2 regions of the Streptomyces sp. NPDC003393 genome follow, and region 2 is predicted to be linked to the other one. Evidence: predicted binding sites of a transcription regulator. Region 2 holds the regulator's gene; the other holds the start of a gene.
The links. The regulator HrcA, encoded in region 2, represses chaperone genes, less so after heat shock. The targets are predictions, from matches to a motif close to TTNGCACTCNGNNNNNCNGAGTGCNAA.
Positions count from the first base shown of each region.

Region 1: groES (co-chaperone GroES) is a predicted target of HrcA. The motif match lies at 6,110-6,136, and genes of this name have one in related genera.

Region 1 is NZ_JBSFRB010000044.1:24,518-33,232, reverse strand. Features, by position in the region: gene ACWDUZ_RS31695 (glycoside hydrolase domain-containing protein) at 1-2,711, shown strand, start outside; gene ACWDUZ_RS31690 (class I SAM-dependent methyltransferase) at 2,957-4,147, opposite strand; gene ACWDUZ_RS31685 (polysaccharide deacetylase family protein) at 4,239-5,183, shown strand; gene ACWDUZ_RS31680 (polysaccharide deacetylase family protein) at 5,180-6,007, shown strand; gene groES (co-chaperone GroES) at 6,283-6,591, shown strand; gene groL (chaperonin GroEL) at 6,705-8,330, shown strand; partial or broken gene ACWDUZ_RS31665 (DEAD/DEAH box helicase) at 8,484-8,715, opposite strand, start outside.
Region 2 is NZ_JBSFRB010000005.1:7,629-16,343, reverse strand. Features, by position in the region: gene ACWDUZ_RS06780 (VOC family protein) at 80-472, opposite strand; gene ACWDUZ_RS06775 (16S rRNA (uracil(1498)-N(3))-methyltransferase) at 504-1,244, opposite strand; gene ACWDUZ_RS06770 (nitronate monooxygenase) at 1,241-2,329, opposite strand; gene dnaJ (molecular chaperone DnaJ) at 2,441-3,577, opposite strand; gene hrcA (heat-inducible transcriptional repressor HrcA) at 3,578-4,594, opposite strand; gene ACWDUZ_RS06755 (MBL fold metallo-hydrolase) at 4,743-5,483, shown strand; gene ACWDUZ_RS06750 (DUF3097 domain-containing protein) at 5,516-6,334, shown strand; gene ACWDUZ_RS06745 (Uma2 family endonuclease) at 6,306-6,890, opposite strand; gene hemW (radical SAM family heme chaperone HemW) at 6,990-8,222, opposite strand; gene ACWDUZ_RS06735 (SpoIIE family protein phosphatase) at 8,330-8,715, opposite strand, start outside.

The DNA.
Region 1 (8,715 bases), on a different contig from region 2:
TCACCGGCAAGCACGCCGTCCACCTGCGGCTGACCACGACCCCGGATTCCTCGCACCCGTACGTCGCGAACCTCGGCCGGATCACCTTCGACCACGTCGAGGCGCCCGCCGTCACGGACAAGACCGCCCTGCGCAAGGCGATCGACCGGTACGAGGGGCTCTCCGGCGACGCGGAGCGCTACGACGCCATCGACTTCGGCGTCTACCTGCGCGAACTCGCCGCCGCCCGTGCCCTCGCCGACGCCGACGACGTGACGCAGACCGAGGTCGACACCCAGACCCGCAGCCTCACCCTCGCCGCGGGCCAACTGGTCCCGCTGCCGAGACTGCGACTGGAGGACCTGGTCACCACCGCGTCGGCCCTCGCCGACGACCGTTACACGGACGCGTCGTGGCAGGCGTTCACCGCGGCACTCACCGCGGCCAAAGCCACCATCGCCGACGACACGGCGGCGGACTCCACGCTCACCGCACGGTACGAAGCCCTCCGCCACGCCATGTCCGCGCTGACGACGAAGCCCAGGACCGCACCGGCGCCGCCCGACGCGGTCTCGGCCACCTCGTCCGGCACGAGCGTGACCGTCGCCTGGTCCGCGTCCGCCGACGACGGCGGTTCCGCGGTCACCGGCTACCGGATCGCACTCAGCGACGGCCACCAGATCCGGGTCGACGACCCGCACAGCCGCAGCATCACGTTCAGCCGGCTGCGGGCCGGCCGGTCGTACACCGCGCGCGTCCAGGCGGTGAACGAGTTCGGCGCCTCGCGCCAGAGCCCCGCGACGGCACCCGTGGTGACCGGCGGCGGCACGCCGCAGCAGCCGAACGTGACGGGCGTCGTCACCGACGGCAAGCAGGTCCGCGTGACCTGGCGGCCGGCCGGCGACGGCGGATTCCCGGTCATCGGCTACACCGTGACCCTGAACGACGGCACCACCGCCCATGTCCCCGCCACCACGGGCACCGCGCTGCTCACCACCACGGGCGGGGCGAAGGCGCACACGGCGACCGTCACCGCGGTCACCCTCGCCGGAACCTCCGACGCGCCCGACACGACCACAGCGGCCTCCGCGTCCGGCACCGCCGCCGCGGCGGACGCCGCCGACCCGGCGTACGCGCCCTCGCCCTTCCCGGACGAGACGCTCGAGGCGCACTACGCCTCCGACAACTGGCCGGGCGGCGGCGACGGGAGCGAATACGTCTACGGCCTGCTCGACGGCTTCAAGGACCTCGGGCCCGACATCCTCGCCGCCGACTCCAAGGTGCCCGCCGGCACCGCACTCACCGCCGAGAACGACAAGATCGCCGTGAGCATCAACAACGCCGCGACGCAGAAGGAGGTGGACCGGGCCGAGGTCGACGCGACCAACAGCGCCACCGTCACGATGGCGGACGGCCTCGGCTCCCGGCTGGGTCAGATCTACAGCGACGCCCTGAAGGGCGGCCTGCTGCCGAAGACCAGCGCGCTGTTCTCCCGCGTTTCGCAGGGCCTCGACAAGGGCGGAGCGGCGAAGGACCACTACGGCTACCAGCGCCCGTACGTGCGGCTCGGGTTCGTCGGTGACGGGGGCGCCGTCTACGAGTCGCAGGACGGCTCCTACGGCGGCCTCACCACCAGCGGCTCCTACCCCAGCGGCCACACCTACGCCGGCTACGAAGCGGGGACCGTCCTCGCCACGCTCCTTCCGGAGCTGGCACCCTCGATCCTCGCCCGCACCTCGGAGTACGGGAACAACCGCATCGTCCTCGGATTCCACTACCCGCTCGACGTCATGGGCGGCCGCATCACCGGTCAGGCCACCGTCGCGCACCGGTGGGCCGACCCCGAGTTCCAGAAGCTGCTCATGCAGGCCCACGTCGAGATCGAGAACGTACTGCTCGCGCAGTGCCGGGAGGAGGGGTACGGCGACACGCTCGCGGCCTGCGAGGGCGACGCCTACGACGGCCTGAGCACCGCCCAGGACGTCGACCTGTACACGCAGCGCCTCACCTACGAGTTCTCCCAGGTCGGCAAGGCCGGGCAGCCCCTGAGGACGCCGTCCGACGCGGCGGCGCTGCTGATCACCGCCTTCCCGGATCTCACCACCGCCCAGCGCACGCAGATCCTGGAGCAGACCGCGACGGACTCGGGCTACCCGCTCGACCGCACCGCGGACGGGGAGGCCGGCTGGCAGCGGATCAACCTGGCCGCCGCGATGGCGGCGGACGTGGTCGTCCACGCCGACGGGTCGGTCACGGTGAAGAACCACCCGGACGCCACGAAGGCCAGTGTCGCCGACGCCAGGTCGATCACCGTGGGCGGCCTCGCTGTCGACGGGTTCGACCCCGAGGGGTCCACGTACGTCGTCGACTGGCCGAAGGGCGGAAGGCCTCCGGCCGTCTCCGCCGTGGCGGCCGAGCCCGGGGCGCGGGTGAAGGTCACCGACGGCAGCTCCCTGCTCTCGTCGACCGGCTCCCGGCTCACCGCCTACACCATCACGGTGACCTCGGCGAACGGGGCGTTCACCCGGACCTACACGGTCGGCATCCAGCGCACGGACAACGGCCACCGGCCGTTGTGGGCCGGCGGTGACGGCTCCGCCGCGGGCACCGGCGGCTGGGACCCCGGCGGCCGGGATCTCGGGGGCCTCGGCTCCGGTTCCACCGGCGGAACGGGCCTCTGGTCCCGCGCGGCCGAGTGGTCCGGGACACGGGGACTCCTGCCCCGGGCCTAGGGCACGACACGACGGCCGGACCTCGTTCGCGGGGTCCGGCCGTCGCGTTTTCGTACCCCGTGACGGTGCCGCCGCGCGAGGGCTCGCGCCGCACCGGGATGTGCTTCGTGAAGTCCTGGGTGAACGGGGATCCGTCCCGGTCGGCGACCCGCCGCTCCCGCCAAAGTTCCGCGGTCCGCGTGCTCGAGTGGAGCTCCGCGGGCCACGCGCGACGGTGCCGCCGGGCGCCGCCCCGGTAGGCCGTGTCAGCCCGCCGGGTGGCCGACCAGCATCGTCGGCGCCCCCGCGACCCGGGTGAGGAACACCGTCACCGTGTTCCGCCCCTGCGCCTTCGGCAACACCTTGCGGCGCAGTTCCTCCGGCTCGACCGCCGAGCCGCGCTTCTTCACGGTCAGGGTGCCGACCTGCCGTTCCCGCAGCAGCGCCTTCAGCTTCTTCACGTTGAAGGGGAGTTGGTCCGTGATCTCGTAGGGGGTGGCGTACGGGGTGGGCCGCAGTTCGTCGGCGGTGACGTACGCGATCGTCTCGTCGAGCAGGCCGCCGTCGAGGTCCGCGGCGACCTCGGCGACGAGGTGGGCACGGATGACGGCGCCGTCGGGCTCGTACAGGTAGCGGCCCAGCGGTCGGACCGGGGGGTTCGCAAGGCCCCGGCCGCGCAGGCTGTGCGGGCCGGGGAGCAGTGTCGCCCGCACCAGGCCCGGCTCGGTGGCGAACCACAGCACCGCCTCCTTCACGTCCCCGCAGTCGGAGATCCACTCGGCCTCGGCCTGCGGCGGCACCGCCTCGTGGGGGACACCGGGGGCGATCTTCAGGGCGGCGTGCGGGGCCTCGAGGGCGGTCTCGACGGCCCAGGAGAGCGGTGGCGAGTAGGCCTCCGGGTCGAAGATCCGGCCCCGGCCGCCCCTGCGGGCCGGGTCGACGAACACCGCGTCGTACGCGGAGGTGTCGACGTCCGTCACGTCCGCCTCACGCACCTCGATCAGGTCGGAGAGGCCCAGGGCCTCGGCGTTCGCGCGGGCGGCGGCGGCCGTCACCGGGTCGCGGTCGACGGCGAGGACCCGGATCCCGGCGCGGGCGAGGGCGATCGCGTCGCCGCCGATGCCGCAGCACAGGTCGGCGAGTGAGGTCACGCCGAGTTCGGCGAGGCGTGCGGCCCGGTGCGCGGCCACGCTCGCGCGCGTCGACTGCTCGACCCCGTTCGGCGTGAAGAACATCCGCCGCGCGTCCTCGGCCCCGAACTTCGCCGCCGCCCGCTGCCGCAGCCGGGCCTGGCCGAGCGCGGCCGACACCAGTCCGGCCGGGTGGCCGCGGCGCAGTCGGGTGGCGACGGCGAGCTCGTCGGCGGGGTCGGTGTCGCGCACCTCGTCCAGGAGGGCACGGCCCTCGGGGGTGAGCAGGGCGGCGAAGGCGTCGAGCGGGGCCTGTGGGTCGTTCACGGGCTCATTGTCGGCCAGTCGGTGGACGGTGTGCCCGGCGGCCGCGGTGTCGGCGCGGGTTCGGGCCGGTGGCCTGCGAGGATCCGGCACCATGAGAGCAGTCGTACAAAACGATAAGAAGCGTCCCACACTGGTCTGTTCTCCGAGGCGCGGAGCGGGTCTGCGTGCCGGGCTCGCCGCCCTCGCCCTCACCGCCCTCGCCTCCGGCTGCTCCGAGACCGACACGCCGGCACCGCCCGCCCCGGGCCAGCAGCTCGGCCAGGCGCCCGCGGCGCGCGCCCTGGACTCCTACGCCAACCGCCTGCGCGCCTCCCACGCGGCCAGGGTCGCCGCAACCAAGCGCTGGGGCCTGAAGCAGGTTCCCCTCACACCCTCGAAGCCCTCCGCCGTGAGACCGCGGATCACCCCCCGCCCGGGCTTCGAGGTGAGCCGCCAGAAGGACTGGTACCTCCCCCCGGTCTTCACCACGGTCCCCACCGAGGACAAGGTCGTCTTCCTCACCATCGACGACGGAGCGGAGAAGGACCCCGCCTTCCTGCGCATGATGAGCGAACTGAAGATCCCCTACACGGCGTTCCTCACCGACTACCTCATCAAGGACGACTACGCCTACTTCCGGAAGATGCAGGCCTCGGGGGTCACCCTCAACAACCACACCCTGCACCACCCCGACCTGCGGAAACTGTCCTTCGAGCAGCAGCGGCGCGAGATCTGCGACATGCAGGACATCATGGACGAGCAGTTCGGCGAGCGCCCGAAACTCATGCGCCCGCCCTACGGCAGCTACAACCAGGACACCCTGGCCGCCGCCAAGTCCTGCGGCATCGAGTACGCGCCGATCTGGAACGAGGAGGTCTTCGCCGACCACTGGGAGTTCCGCGAGAAGGACCAGCGGCTGCGCCCCGGCGACATCGTCCTCACCCACTTCCGGGGCCGCAAGGAGTGGAACGGCACGATGGCCGACGTCATGCGCCGGTTCCTGGACCACGTCACGGCCGAGGGGTTCGCGGTGGCGCGGCTGGAGGACTACCTGTGACGCTGCGGCCGTGGCCCCGGCGCACGGCCGCGCTGCTGCTCGCGGCCGCACTGCTGCTCCTGGCCGGCTGTGCGCCCTCCGTCGACCCGATCGAACGGCTGGGCCGCAAGGCGGCCCAGCGGGTGCGGCCCGGGACACCGGCCCCCGGGCAGCCGTACCGCCGCTGGGGCCTCGCTGCCCCGCTGTCCCCGCCCCCCTCCGCCCGCCCGCTGCGCCGCACCGCGCGGGACTCCGCCCCGCCCCCGGTCCTGGACCACGTCCGCACCGACGACCGGGTCGTCTTCCTCACCTACGACGACGGCGCCGAGCGGGACCCGCGGTTCGTCGACATGGTCCGCGAACTGCGGCTGCCGGTCGGCATGTTCCTCACCGACAGCGTCGTCGGGCCGGGTCAAGGGCACTTCGGGCGACTGCTGGCGGCCGGTGCGGACCTGGAGAACCACACCCTGGACCACCCTCTGCTGCGCGGCCTGCCGTACCGGGCCCAACGCGCGGAGATCTGCGGCCAGCGCGACAAGCTCCACGCCCGCTTCGGTGTCCGCGCCCGCCTGTTCCGCCCGCCGTACGGCGCGTACGACACCACGACCCTGCGCGCCGCCGCCGACTGCCAGGTCTCCGCGGTCGTCCTGTGGCGCGCGTCGATGAAGGAGACCGACCTGCGCTTCACCCACGGCTCCCACTCCCTGCGCCCCGGCGACATCGTTCTGGTCGCCGCCGGCGACGACGACCTCGACGGCCCGCCCTTGCGCACCCGCACGATCCGCCTCCTGCGAAAGATCCAGCAGGCGGGCCTGGCGGTGGGGAGGCTGGAGGAGTACCTGTGACAAGAGCCGTCCGGGCGTCCCGAGGGAGTTCGAGGACGCGGCCGTAAGGGAGGGAGCCCAGGTGTCGCCGAAGGCCCCGACCGGCGACGCGCCACGAGGCAATTGGCACTCCGCTTGACCGAGTGCTAACGACGGTCATAGTCTCGGCTCTGGCACTCCCCACCGGAGAGTGCCAACACAGCGACGGGCAGGTCCGGCACCCGCGACGACGGATCGACCTGGTCGCCACCTCAGACAGTTAACCCCGTGAGATCTCCGAAGGGGGAGGTCGGATCGTGACGACCGCCAGCTCCAAGGTTGCCATCAAGCCGCTCGAGGACCGCATCGTGGTCCAGCCGCTGGACGCCGAGCAGACCACGGCCTCGGGCCTGGTCATCCCGGACACCGCCAAGGAGAAGCCCCAGGAGGGCGTCGTCCTGGCCGTGGGCCCGGGCCGCTTCGAGGACGGCAACCGCCTTCCGCTCGACGTCAAGGTCGGCGACGTCGTGCTCTACAGCAAGTACGGCGGCACCGAGGTGAAGTACAACAACGAGGAGTACCTCGTTCTCTCGGCTCGCGACGTCCTCGCGATCATCGAGAAGTAATCACCTCGATCCCTGCTTTGAGCTGCGCCCCTGGCCCCCGCGACCGATAAGAAGCCGGGCGCCCGGGGCGCAGCGCCTTTTCCACCCAGATTTCCGAGAGGGCTCCCGCTGCCATGGCGAAGATCCTGAAGTTCGACGAGGACGCCCGTCGCGCCCTCGAGCGCGGCGTCAACAAGCTCGCCGACACGGTCAAGGTGACGATCGGCCCCAAGGGCCGCAACGTCGTCATCGACAAGAAGTTCGGTGCCCCCACCATCACCAACGACGGTGTCACCATCGCCCGCGAGGTCGAGGTCGAGGACCCGTACGAGAACCTCGGCGCCCAGCTGGTGAAGGAGGTGGCGACCAAGACCAACGACATCGCTGGTGACGGCACCACCACCGCCACCGTGCTCGCCCAGGCGCTGGTGCGCGAGGGCCTGAAGAACGTCGCCGCCGGCGCCTCCCCGGCGCTGCTGAAGAAGGGCATCGACGCCGCCGTCGCCGCGGTCGCCGAGGACCTGCTTTCCTCGGCCCGCCCGATCGACGAGAAGTCCGACATCGCCGCCGTGGCCGCGCTGTCCGCCCAGGACCAGCAGGTCGGCGAGCTGATCGCCGAGGCGATGGACAAGGTCGGCAAGGACGGCGTCATCACCGTCGAGGAGTCCAACACCTTCGGTCTGGAGCTGGACTTCACCGAGGGCATGGCCTTCGACAAGGGCTACCTGTCGCCGTACTTCGTCACGGACCAGGAGCGCATGGAGGCCGTCCTCGACGACCCGTACATCCTGATCCACCAGGGCAAGATCTCCTCCATCGCGGACCTGCTGCCGCTGCTCGAGAAGATCATCCAGGCGAACGCCTCCAAGCCACTGCTGATCATCGCCGAGGACGTCGAGGGCGAGGCCCTGTCGACCCTGGTCGTCAACAAGATCCGCGGCACCTTCAACGCCACCGCCGTCAAGGCCCCCGGCTTCGGCGACCGCCGCAAGGCGATGCTCCAGGACATGGCGATCCTCACCGGCGCCACCGTCATCTCCGAGGAGGTCGGCCTCAAGCTCGACCAGGTCGGTCTGGACGTCCTCGGCTCCGCCCGCCGTGTCACCGTCACCAAGGACGACACCACGATCGTCGACGGCGCCGGCAACAAGTCGGACGTCGACGGCCGCGTCGCCCAGATCAAGGCCGAGATCGAGAACACCGACTCCGACTGGGACCGCGAGAAGCTCCAGGAGCGCCTCGCGAAGCTGGCCGGCGGCGTGTGCGTCATCAAGGTCGGCGCCGCCACCGAGGTGGAGCTGAAGGAGAAGAAGCACCGTCTGGAGGACGCCATCTCCGCGACCCGCGCCGCGGTCGAGGAGGGCATCGTCTCCGGTGGTGGCTCGGCTCTGGTCCACGCCGTGAAGATCCTTCAGGACAACCTCGGCAAGACCGGCGACGAGGCCACGGGTGTCGCGGTCGTCCGCCGCGCCGCCGTCGAGCCGCTGCGCTGGATCGCCGAGAACGCCGGCCTGGAGGGCTACGTCATCGTCTCCAAGGTCGCCGAGCTGGAGAAGATGAGCGGCTACAACGCCGCCACCGGCGAGTACGGCGACCTGGTCAAGGCCGGCGTCATCGACCCGGTCAAGGTCACCCGCTCCGCCCTGGAGAACGCCGCCTCCATCGCCTCCCTCCTGCTGACGACCGAGACCCTGGTCGTCGAGAAGAAGGAAGAGGAAGAGCCGGCCGCCGCGGGCCACGGCCACGGCCACGCCCACTGAGCGCCGCGCTGAGCGTTGACCGACGGTGCCCAGTTCCCCTGCGGGGGGCTGGGCACCGTCGCGTTGTACGGCGGTTCAGCCTCTGCCGTGACGGGTCGTCGCCGGGTGCGGCTTCGTCGTGGCCGTTCACGCCGGACGTGGCGGCTGCCGCACCTGCCAGTCGATGTACGTGCCCAGCCGGCTGCGGCCTGCCAAGAGCAGTTTGCGGCCCCTCGACCTCCTCGGTGAGCAAGTCGGGGTCCGTGTGGCCGATCTCCGTCCGTCCACTGAGGACGGTTGACTCCGGCGGTGCGGTGAGCGACGCCGTCAGGTTCATGAAGTGCCGGTGCCCGAAGCGGCGCTCGATCTCTGGTCCGATGAACAGGGTGCCGCCGTCACGCGCTCC
Region 2 (8,715 bases):
GGCCGACGCGGCCCGGCGGCGCGGGCTGCTGCCCGGCGCCAGGGAGGCGGCCGGCCGGGAGCTGTCGAGGCCGTCGCCGTCAGCCGCGCAGCAGCAGCCACTCCTGGAGTTCCACGAGGTTGCCCTCCGGGTCCTTGAGGTGGGCGACGCGCATGCGGTCCGTCATGGGGGCCGGGCCGTGCAGCAGGGTCGCGCCGCGGGCGGTCAGCTCGGCGCAGTAGGCGTCGAGGTCGTCCACGCGCAGCACCACCAGGGAGCGGTGGCCGCTGGCCTCGTCGCCGAGCTCGCCCAGCACCTCGGCCATCATCGCCCGGTCCTGCAGGGCGATGCCCGCGGACCCGGTGGCCGGACTGAACTTCTCGTACGGCCCCTCGGCCGCCCCGGACTGCGGCTTGAGGCCCAGGACCTCGGCGTAGAAGCGGTAGGCGGCGGCGAAGTCGGTGACGAGCAACCGGACTTGGGCGAGTTCCACGACATCCCCTACGGTTCGGGACCGGCGATTGTCAGGACCAGCGGCCGGTGCGGCCCATCAGCAGGGCGGCCGCCGCGGTCCCCGCGGTCGATGTACGCAGCACCGTACGCCCGAGGACGTACGCCTTCGCTCCCGCCTCCTCGAACGCCGCCAGTTCCTCCGGGGAGACACCCCCTTCGGGGCCGACGACGAGCACGATGTCGCCCTCGGTGGGCAGTTCGGCGCCGGCCAGGCGCTCCTCGCCGCTCTCGTGGAGGACGGCCGCGAAGTCCGCCTCGGCCAGCAGTGCCGCGACCTGTCCGGTCGTCGCCGCGTCCGCGACCTGAGGGAAACGGACCCGGCGGGACTGCTTGCCGGCCTCGCGGGCGGTCGCCCGCCACTTGCCGAGCGCCTTCAGGCCGCGCTCGCCCTTCCACTGCGTGATACAGCGGGAGGCCTGCCAGGGCACCACGGCGTCCACGCCGACCTCGGTCATCGTCTCCACCGCCAGCTCACCGCGGTCCCCCTTGGGGAGGGCCTGCACGACGGTGATGCGGGGGGACTCCGGGGGCTCCTCGTGCACGGTCTCCAGGTCCGTGACGACCAGCCGGTCCTTGCCCTCGGCGGCCTTCACCACCCCCTCGGCCCAGCGACCTCGGCCGTCGGTGAGCACCACGTCCTCTCCGGGCCGCAGCCGCTTCACGGAGACCGCGTGCCGGCCTTCGGGACCGTCGAGCACGAACTCCGGTCCGGTCCCGGCCAGCTCGTCGACGACGAACACCGGTGCGGTCATCGCACGTCACCTCCCGCCGGCGGACGGACGGACAACGCCGTCCGGGCGGCGTCGAGTTCGGCCGCCAGCAGCTCCACCAGCTGTCCGGCGGGCAGCTCGCGGGCCATGCGGTGGCCCTGGCCCGCCCAGAGCGCCATGCCCTGCGGATCGCCCGCCTCGGCGGCGGCCCTGCGCAGGGGGGCGACGAGGTGGCTGATCTCCGGGTAGGCGGCCGGCGCGTACCGGCCGTGCTCGCGCACGAACCGGTTGACCAGGCTGCGGGCGGGACGGCCGGAGAACGCGCGGGTCAGCTCCGTGTGCGTGAACAGAGGGTCGGTCAGGGCCTGCTTGTGCAGGTCGTGCGCGCCGGACTCGGGGGTGGTCAGGAACGCGGTGCCCAGCTGGGCGGCGCTCGCGCCGGCCGCGAGGACGGCGGCGATCTGGCCGCCGCGCATGATGCCGCCGGCGGCGACGACCGGGAGGTTGACCGCCTCGCGGATCTGCGCGACGAGGGAGAGCACGCCGATACCGCAGCCGTCGTTCTCCGGGCAGTCGCGGTGGGCGCCCTGGTGGCCGCCGGCCTCCACGCCCTGGGCGACCACCGCGTCCGCGCCCGCCCGCTGCACGGCCAGCGCCTCCTCGACGGTCGTCGCGGTGACCAGGGTGAAGGTGCCGGCCCGGTGCAGGGAGTCGATCACCTCGCGGGTGGGAACGCCGAAGTGGAAGGAGACCACCGGCACCGGGTCGTCGAGGAGCACGGCCAGCTTGACGTCGTAGCCGTCGTCCCGCGCGCACTCCGGATCGCCCAGCTCGGTCCCGTACCAGGTGGCCTCACCGGCCAGCTGCTGGGCGTAGAGGTCGAGCGCGCCGGACTCGGCATGCTCGGCCTGGGGCACGAAGACGTTGACGCCGAAGGGACGGCCGGTCAGTCCGCGCAGCTGCTTGATCTCCTGGTACATCCCGTCGGCGGTCTTGTACCCGGCGGCGAGGAACCCGAGCCCGCCCGCGTCCGACACCGCGGCGGCGAGCGGCGGCCCGGAAGGACCGCCCGCCATCGGGGCCTGCACGATCGGGTGCGGGAAGAGATCGGTCAGTGCGGAGGACATGAGCGCATGGTGCCACGTCCTGCTCGAGGCTCCGAATCGGGCGGACCCCCGGCCTGCGCGAGGGGCGCCCACTGCCGGCAGCGGGCGCCTCCTCTCGATCAGCGGCCCAGCTCAGCGGCCGTTGAACGCGTCCTTCAACCGCGAGAACAACCCTTGCTGCCCCGGCTGGAACTGCCCCTGCGGCCGTTCCTCGCCGCGCAGCTTGGCCAGCTCGCGCAGCAGGCGCTCCTGCTCGGGGTCGAGCTTGCCCGGGGTCTGGACCTCGACGTGGACGACGAGGTCACCCCGGCCGCCGCCGCGCAGATGCGTGACGCCCCGGCCGTGCAGCGGGATCGACTGGCCGGACTGCGTGCCCGGGCGGATGTCGACCTCCTCCAGGCCGTCCAGGGTCTCCAGCGGCACCTTGGTGCCGAGGGCCGCCGCGGTCATCGGGATGGTGACCGTGCAGTGCAGGTCGTCGCCGCGCCGCTGGAACGTGGAGTGCGGCAGCTCGTGGATCTCGACGTACAGGTCACCGGCCGGGCCGCCGCCGGGGCCGACCTCGCCCTCGCCGGCCAGCTGGATGCGCGTGCCGTTGTCCACACCGGCCGGGATCTTCACCGTCAGCGTGCGCCGGGCACGGATGCGGCCGTCGCCCGCGCACTCCGGGCACGGGGTGGGCACGACGGTGCCGAAGCCCTGGCACTGGGGGCAGGGCCGGGACGTCATGACCTGGCCCAGGAAGGACCGGGTGACCTGCGAGACCTCACCGCGGCCACGGCACATGTCGCACGTCTGGGCGGAGGTCCCCGGGGCCGCGCCCTCGCCGTTGCAGGTGTTGCAGACGACGGCCGTGTCGACCTGGATGTCCTTCGTGGTGCCGAAGGCGGCCTCGTCCAGCTCCACCTCCAGCCGGATCATGGCGTCCTGGCCCCGGCGGGTGCGCGAGCGCGGTCCGCGCTGCGACGCCGTCCCGAAGAACGCGTCCATGATGTCGGAGAAGTTGCCGAAGGCGCCGGCCCCGAAGCCGCCCGCACCCGCGCCGCCGGACTGCGAGAGCGGGTCGCCGCCGAGGTCGTAGACCTGCTTCTTCTGCGGGTCCGACAGCACCTCGTAAGCGGCGTTGATCTCCTTGAACCGCTCCTGGGTCTTCGGATCCGGGTTGACGTCCGGGTGCAGCTCGCGCGCGAGCCGCCGGAAGGCCTTCTTGATCTCTTCCTGCGACGCGTCGCGACGCACGCCGAGAACGGCGTAGTAGTCCGTGGCCACTTACGACTCCGCCAGGATCTGTCCGACGTACCGTGCCACTGCGCGTACCGCTCCCATCGTTCCCGGGTAGTCCATGCGGGTCGGTCCGACCACGCCGAGCTTGGCGACTGCCTCGCCGCCCGAACCGTAGCCCACCGACACGACGGACGTGGAGTTGAGTCCTTCGTAGGCGTTCTCGTGACCGATGCGCACGGTCATGCCCTGGTCCTGTGTCTCACCGAGCAGCTTCAGCAGGACGACCTGCTCCTCCAGCGCCTCCAGGACGGGGCGGATGGTGAGGGGGAAGTCGTGTGCGAAGCGGGTCAGATTGGCGGTGCCGCCGATCATCAGCCGCTCCTCGTTCTCCTCGACCAGGGTCTCGAGGAGCGTGGACAGCACCGTGAAGACCGTACCGCGGTCCTCGAGGTCGAAGCCCTCGGGGAGATCTTCCACCAGGTGCGGCACATCCGTGAAACGGCGGCCGGCGACCCGGCTGTTCAACCGCGCCCGCAGGTCCGCGAGCGAGGTCTCGCCGAACGGGGCCGGGCAGTCGATCATCCGCTGCTCGACCCGCCCGGTGTCCGTGATCAGCACCAGCATCACGCGCGCGGGCGCGAGCGAGAGCAGCTCCACGTGCCGCACGGTCGAACGGGTCAGCGACGGATACTGCACCACGGCGACCTGCCGGGTCAGCTGCGCCAGCAGCCGCACCGTGCGGGCCACCACGTCGTCGAGGTCGACGGCGCCGTCGAGGAAGTTCTGGATGGCGCGCCGCTCCGGCGGGGTCATCGGCTTGACCCCGGCGAGCTTGTCGACGAAGAGGCGGTAGCCCTTGTCGGTGGGGATGCGGCCCGCGCTGGTGTGCGGCTGGGCGATGTAGCCCTCGTCCTCCAGGGCCGCCATGTCGTTGCGGACCGTGGCCGGTGAGACGCCGAGGTTGTGCCGCTCGGTGAGGGCCTTGGAGCCGACCGGCTCCTCGGTTCCGACGTAGTCCTGGACGATGGCACGCAACACCTGAAGCCGTCGCTCACTGAGCATCGCGTGCACCTCCAAAACTGCCTCGGATCCCGCCTGGCACTCGGCGCATACGAGTGCCAGCATTCCCGCGCCCAGTGTACGGCCGTCGGGTACACCGTCGGCAAGGCTGGTGCCGACGGGCCGGTGCGGGGAGGGATAGCGTCCCGGTATGACGGTGACTTGGGAAGAGCTGGGGTGGGAGCGGCTGGCGGAGGGGGTCGGCCGGGTGCGGTTGCCGGTGTGGGACTGCACCGTCGGGCTGGTCGTCTCGGGCGGCACGGCGCTGCTGGTGGACGCCGGGTCGAGCCTGGCGGAGGGAGCCCGGCTGCGGGCGCAGGCGCGGGAGCTCGGCGGCGGCGATGTGACACTTCTCGCGCTGACCCATCCGCACTTCGACCATGTCTTCGGGGCGGCGGCGTTCCCGGCCGCGGCGGTCTTCGCCGCCGGGGGCGCGCGTGCCGCGTCCGAGGACGGCCGCGCGCGCGAGGAGTTGCGCGCGGACGCCGTACGCAACGGACTGGACGCCGAGGCGGCCCGCGAGGCCGCGGCGGCGCTGGTGCGGCCCGGCCGCGAGGTGCGCGGCCGGCTGACCGTGGACCTCGGGGGCGGCCGTCGGGCGCTGCTCGCGGACGTGGGGCCCGGCCACACCGCGCACGACCTGGCGGTGGTGGTGCCGGGGCTCGCGGACGGGCGGACCGTGGTGTTCTGCGGCGATCTCGTCGAGGAGTCCGGCGAGCCGCAGGCCGGCCCCGACGCCGTGCCGTCCCGCTGGCCCGCCGCTCTGGACCGCCTGCTGGAGCTGGGCGGCGAGGACGCACTGTACGTGCCCGGTCACGGAGCGGTGGTCGGCGCCGAGTTCGTGCGCACCCAGCGCGACGCGCTCGCCGCCCGCTTCGGCGTGTCGAGCTGATCGCGTACGGCCTTCTCCATATCGTCACTCGAATGCGGCAGTACTCACCCGACCTGACCCCTCCGTGGAAGAAGCCGAAGGCCGTGCCCGAGGTGGCGGCGGAGCCGGGCCTGGTCGTCGAGGAACCGGGCACCGGCTTCTGCGGGGCGGTGATCCGCTGCGAGGCGGGCACGGTGACCCTGGAGGACCGCTTCGGCAAGCACCGGGTGTTCCCGCTCCGGCCCGGCGGCTTCCTGCTGGAGGGCAGGGCGGTGACGCTGGTGCGGCCGGCCTCCGGGCCGGCGCGTCCCACCCGCACGGCGTCCGGTTCGGTCGCCGTTCCCGGCGCACGCGCGCGCGTGGCCCGCGCCGGGCGGATCTATGTCGAGGGGCGGCACGACGCCGAGCTGGTCGAGAAGGTGTGGGGCGACGACCTGCGCGTCGAGGGCGTGGTCGTGGAGTACCTGGAGGGCGTCGACGACCTGCCGGCGATCGTGGAGGCCTTCGCTCCGGGCCCGGACGCGCGGCTGGGCGTGCTGGTGGACCACCTGGTGCCGGGCACCAAGGAGTGGCGCATCGCGGAGTCGGTGACCAGCGAGCACGCACTGGTGGTGGGCCACCCGTACATCGACATCTGGGAGGCGGTGAAGCCGGCCGCACTGGGCATCCCGGCCTGGCCCGCCGTCCCGCACGGCCAGGACTGGAAGACGGGCGTGTGCCGTGCGCTGGGGTGGCCCTCGGAGAACACCGGGGCGGTGTGGCAGGCGATCCTGAAGCGAGTGGGGTCCTACAAGGACCTGGAGCCGGAGCTGCTGGGGAGGGTTGAGGAACTGATCGACTTCGTCACGGCAGCGGGAAGCGGTGGGGCTTGACGTCGGGGAGGGTGCCGAACCCGCTGGTGTCCAGTTCGACGCCCAGTGCCTCGATACGCAGCGGTTCGCCGAACTTCCTCTTGGTCTGCCCCTTGTAGTCGGCGCTCTCGCCCTCGCCCTCGGGCCGCGTCAGCAGGACGCACTGCGCCATGACCGGATCGACGATGAGGTAGACGGGGATCCCGCCCGCTGCGTAGATGGAACGCTTGACGCAGTAATCCCTCTCGACGCTGGTCTTCGACACCACCTCGACGACCATCGTGATGAGACTGGCCGGGAGGAGCCGACCTGAAGCGGGCAGGATTTCGGGAGCAACGACAACAAGATCCGGGACAGGCTCGCTGGCTTCGTCGATGATGTCGACGTCCTGGGTCTGAAGGCTGTACCAGTGCTCAAGTGGAATCTGCCTCCCGAGCAGCATCACGATCAGGTTATGGACCAGATCAGGGATCGCCGTCATCACGATTTCCCCCCGCAGAAGCTCCACCGTGAGTCCGTCGGGTGGCTCGAACCCCTCGAAGAACTCTGCGACTCCACGTTCGTCCACAGCGGTCATCTCCGTGGCCTCCACATTCGCCGCGTACTGTCAGCGGCAGCCTACGAACCAGGTTAGGGATCGAACCGGTTCTCCGGGGGCATTCACCGGCCGGAGTGATCAGTCCACCAGGTCCCGCACCACGGCGTCCGCCAGCAGCCGCCCGCGCAGCGTCAGCGCCGCCCGGCCCTCCTCGTACGGCCCGCTCCGCAGGAGCCCGTCCTCCAGCGCCCGCCGGGACGCCGCCAGTCCCTCGGGACGCAGCAAGTCCAACGGTGCCCCCTCCCGCAGCCGCAGCTCCAGCAGGATCCGCTCCACCCGGCGGTCCTCCTCCGACAGAACCTCACGCCCCGCCCCCGGCGACCGCCTCTCCGCGAGCGCCGCCGCGTACGCGCCCGGGTGCTTGACGTTCCACCAGCGCACCCCGCCCACGTGCGAGTGCGCCCCCGGGCCCGCGCCCCACCAGTCGGCGCCGCGCCAGTACAGCTCGTTGTGCAGGCAGCGCCCCGCCTCGGAGGTGGCCCAGTTGGAGACCTCGTACCAGTCGAAGCCCGCCGCGGACAGGGTCTCCTCGGCGATCAGGTAGCGGTCGGCGTGCACGTCGTCGTCCGTCATCGAGATCTCGCCGCGCCGGATCCGGCGGGCGAGCCGGGTGCCCTCCTCGACGATCAGCGCGTAGGCGCTGATGTGGTCCGGACCCGCGCCCAGCGCCGCGTCCAGCGACGCCCGCCAGTCGTCGTCGGACTCGCCGGGGGTGCCGTAGATCAGGTCGAGGTTGACGTGGTCGAAGCCGGCCGCACGGGCCTCGGCCACACACGCCTCGGGGCGGCCGGGGGTGTGGGTCCGGTCGAGGATCTTCAGCACGTGCTGCTTCGCGCTCTGCATGCCGAAGGAGATCCGGTTGAAGCCGCCCTCCCTGAGGGCCGTCAGATACGCCGGGTCGACCGACTCCGGGTTGGCCTCCGTGGTGACCTCCGCGTCCGGGGCCAGGCCGAACTCGTCGCGGACCGCCGCCAGCATCCGTACGAGGTCGCCGGCGGCCAGCAGGGTCGGCGTGCCGCCGCCGACGAAGACCGTGCGGACCTCGCGCGGGTCGTCGCCGAGCACCTTGCGGGCGAGGCGGATCTCGTCGATCAGCGAGTCCGCGTAGTTGTCCCGGGAGGCCAGAACTCCGCCCGTGCCGCGCAGCTCGGTCGCCGTGTAGGTGTTGAAGTCGCAGTACCCGCAGCGGGTCGCGCAGTACGGGACATGGAGGTAGAAGCCGAGCGGGCGGTCGGCCGCCCCGGCGAGCGCCGGTGCGGGCAGTGCGCCGTCGGCGGGGACGGGCTCGCCGTCGGGGAGTGCGGAAGGCATGCCTTCCATTGTCCAGCACCCGGGTGGTAGCCCCGCTGTCCCTACCCGGGCGGTCGCCCGCCGCGCCGGCCCGGGGCGGTGGCCCCCCGGCACCGCGCGTGCCGCGCCTACTGGGCCTGGAGCACCATCAGGGCCAGGTCGTCCTCGGGCGGGCGTTGCGCGAACTCGTGCACCAGCAGCCGGATGCGCTCGGCGATCGAGCCGGCGTCCAGCCCGGCGCAGCCGGCGAGGGCGGCGGCGAGCCCGTCGCCGTCGTCGAACTGGCGGGAGCCGCAGCGCCGCTCGGTCACCCCGTCGGTGACGCACAGCAGCGTGTCGCCGGGTTTCAGCTCGAATGCGTCGCTGGTGTACGTCTCGTCCTCGATGACACCGAGCAGGGTCTGCGGACGCGCGACCGGGCGGACGTCCCCGGCGCGGGTGAGGAGCAGCGGGAGCGGGTGCCCGGCGCTGGCGAGGGTGCACCGGACGCCGCCGTCGAAGGGGGCCAGCTCGC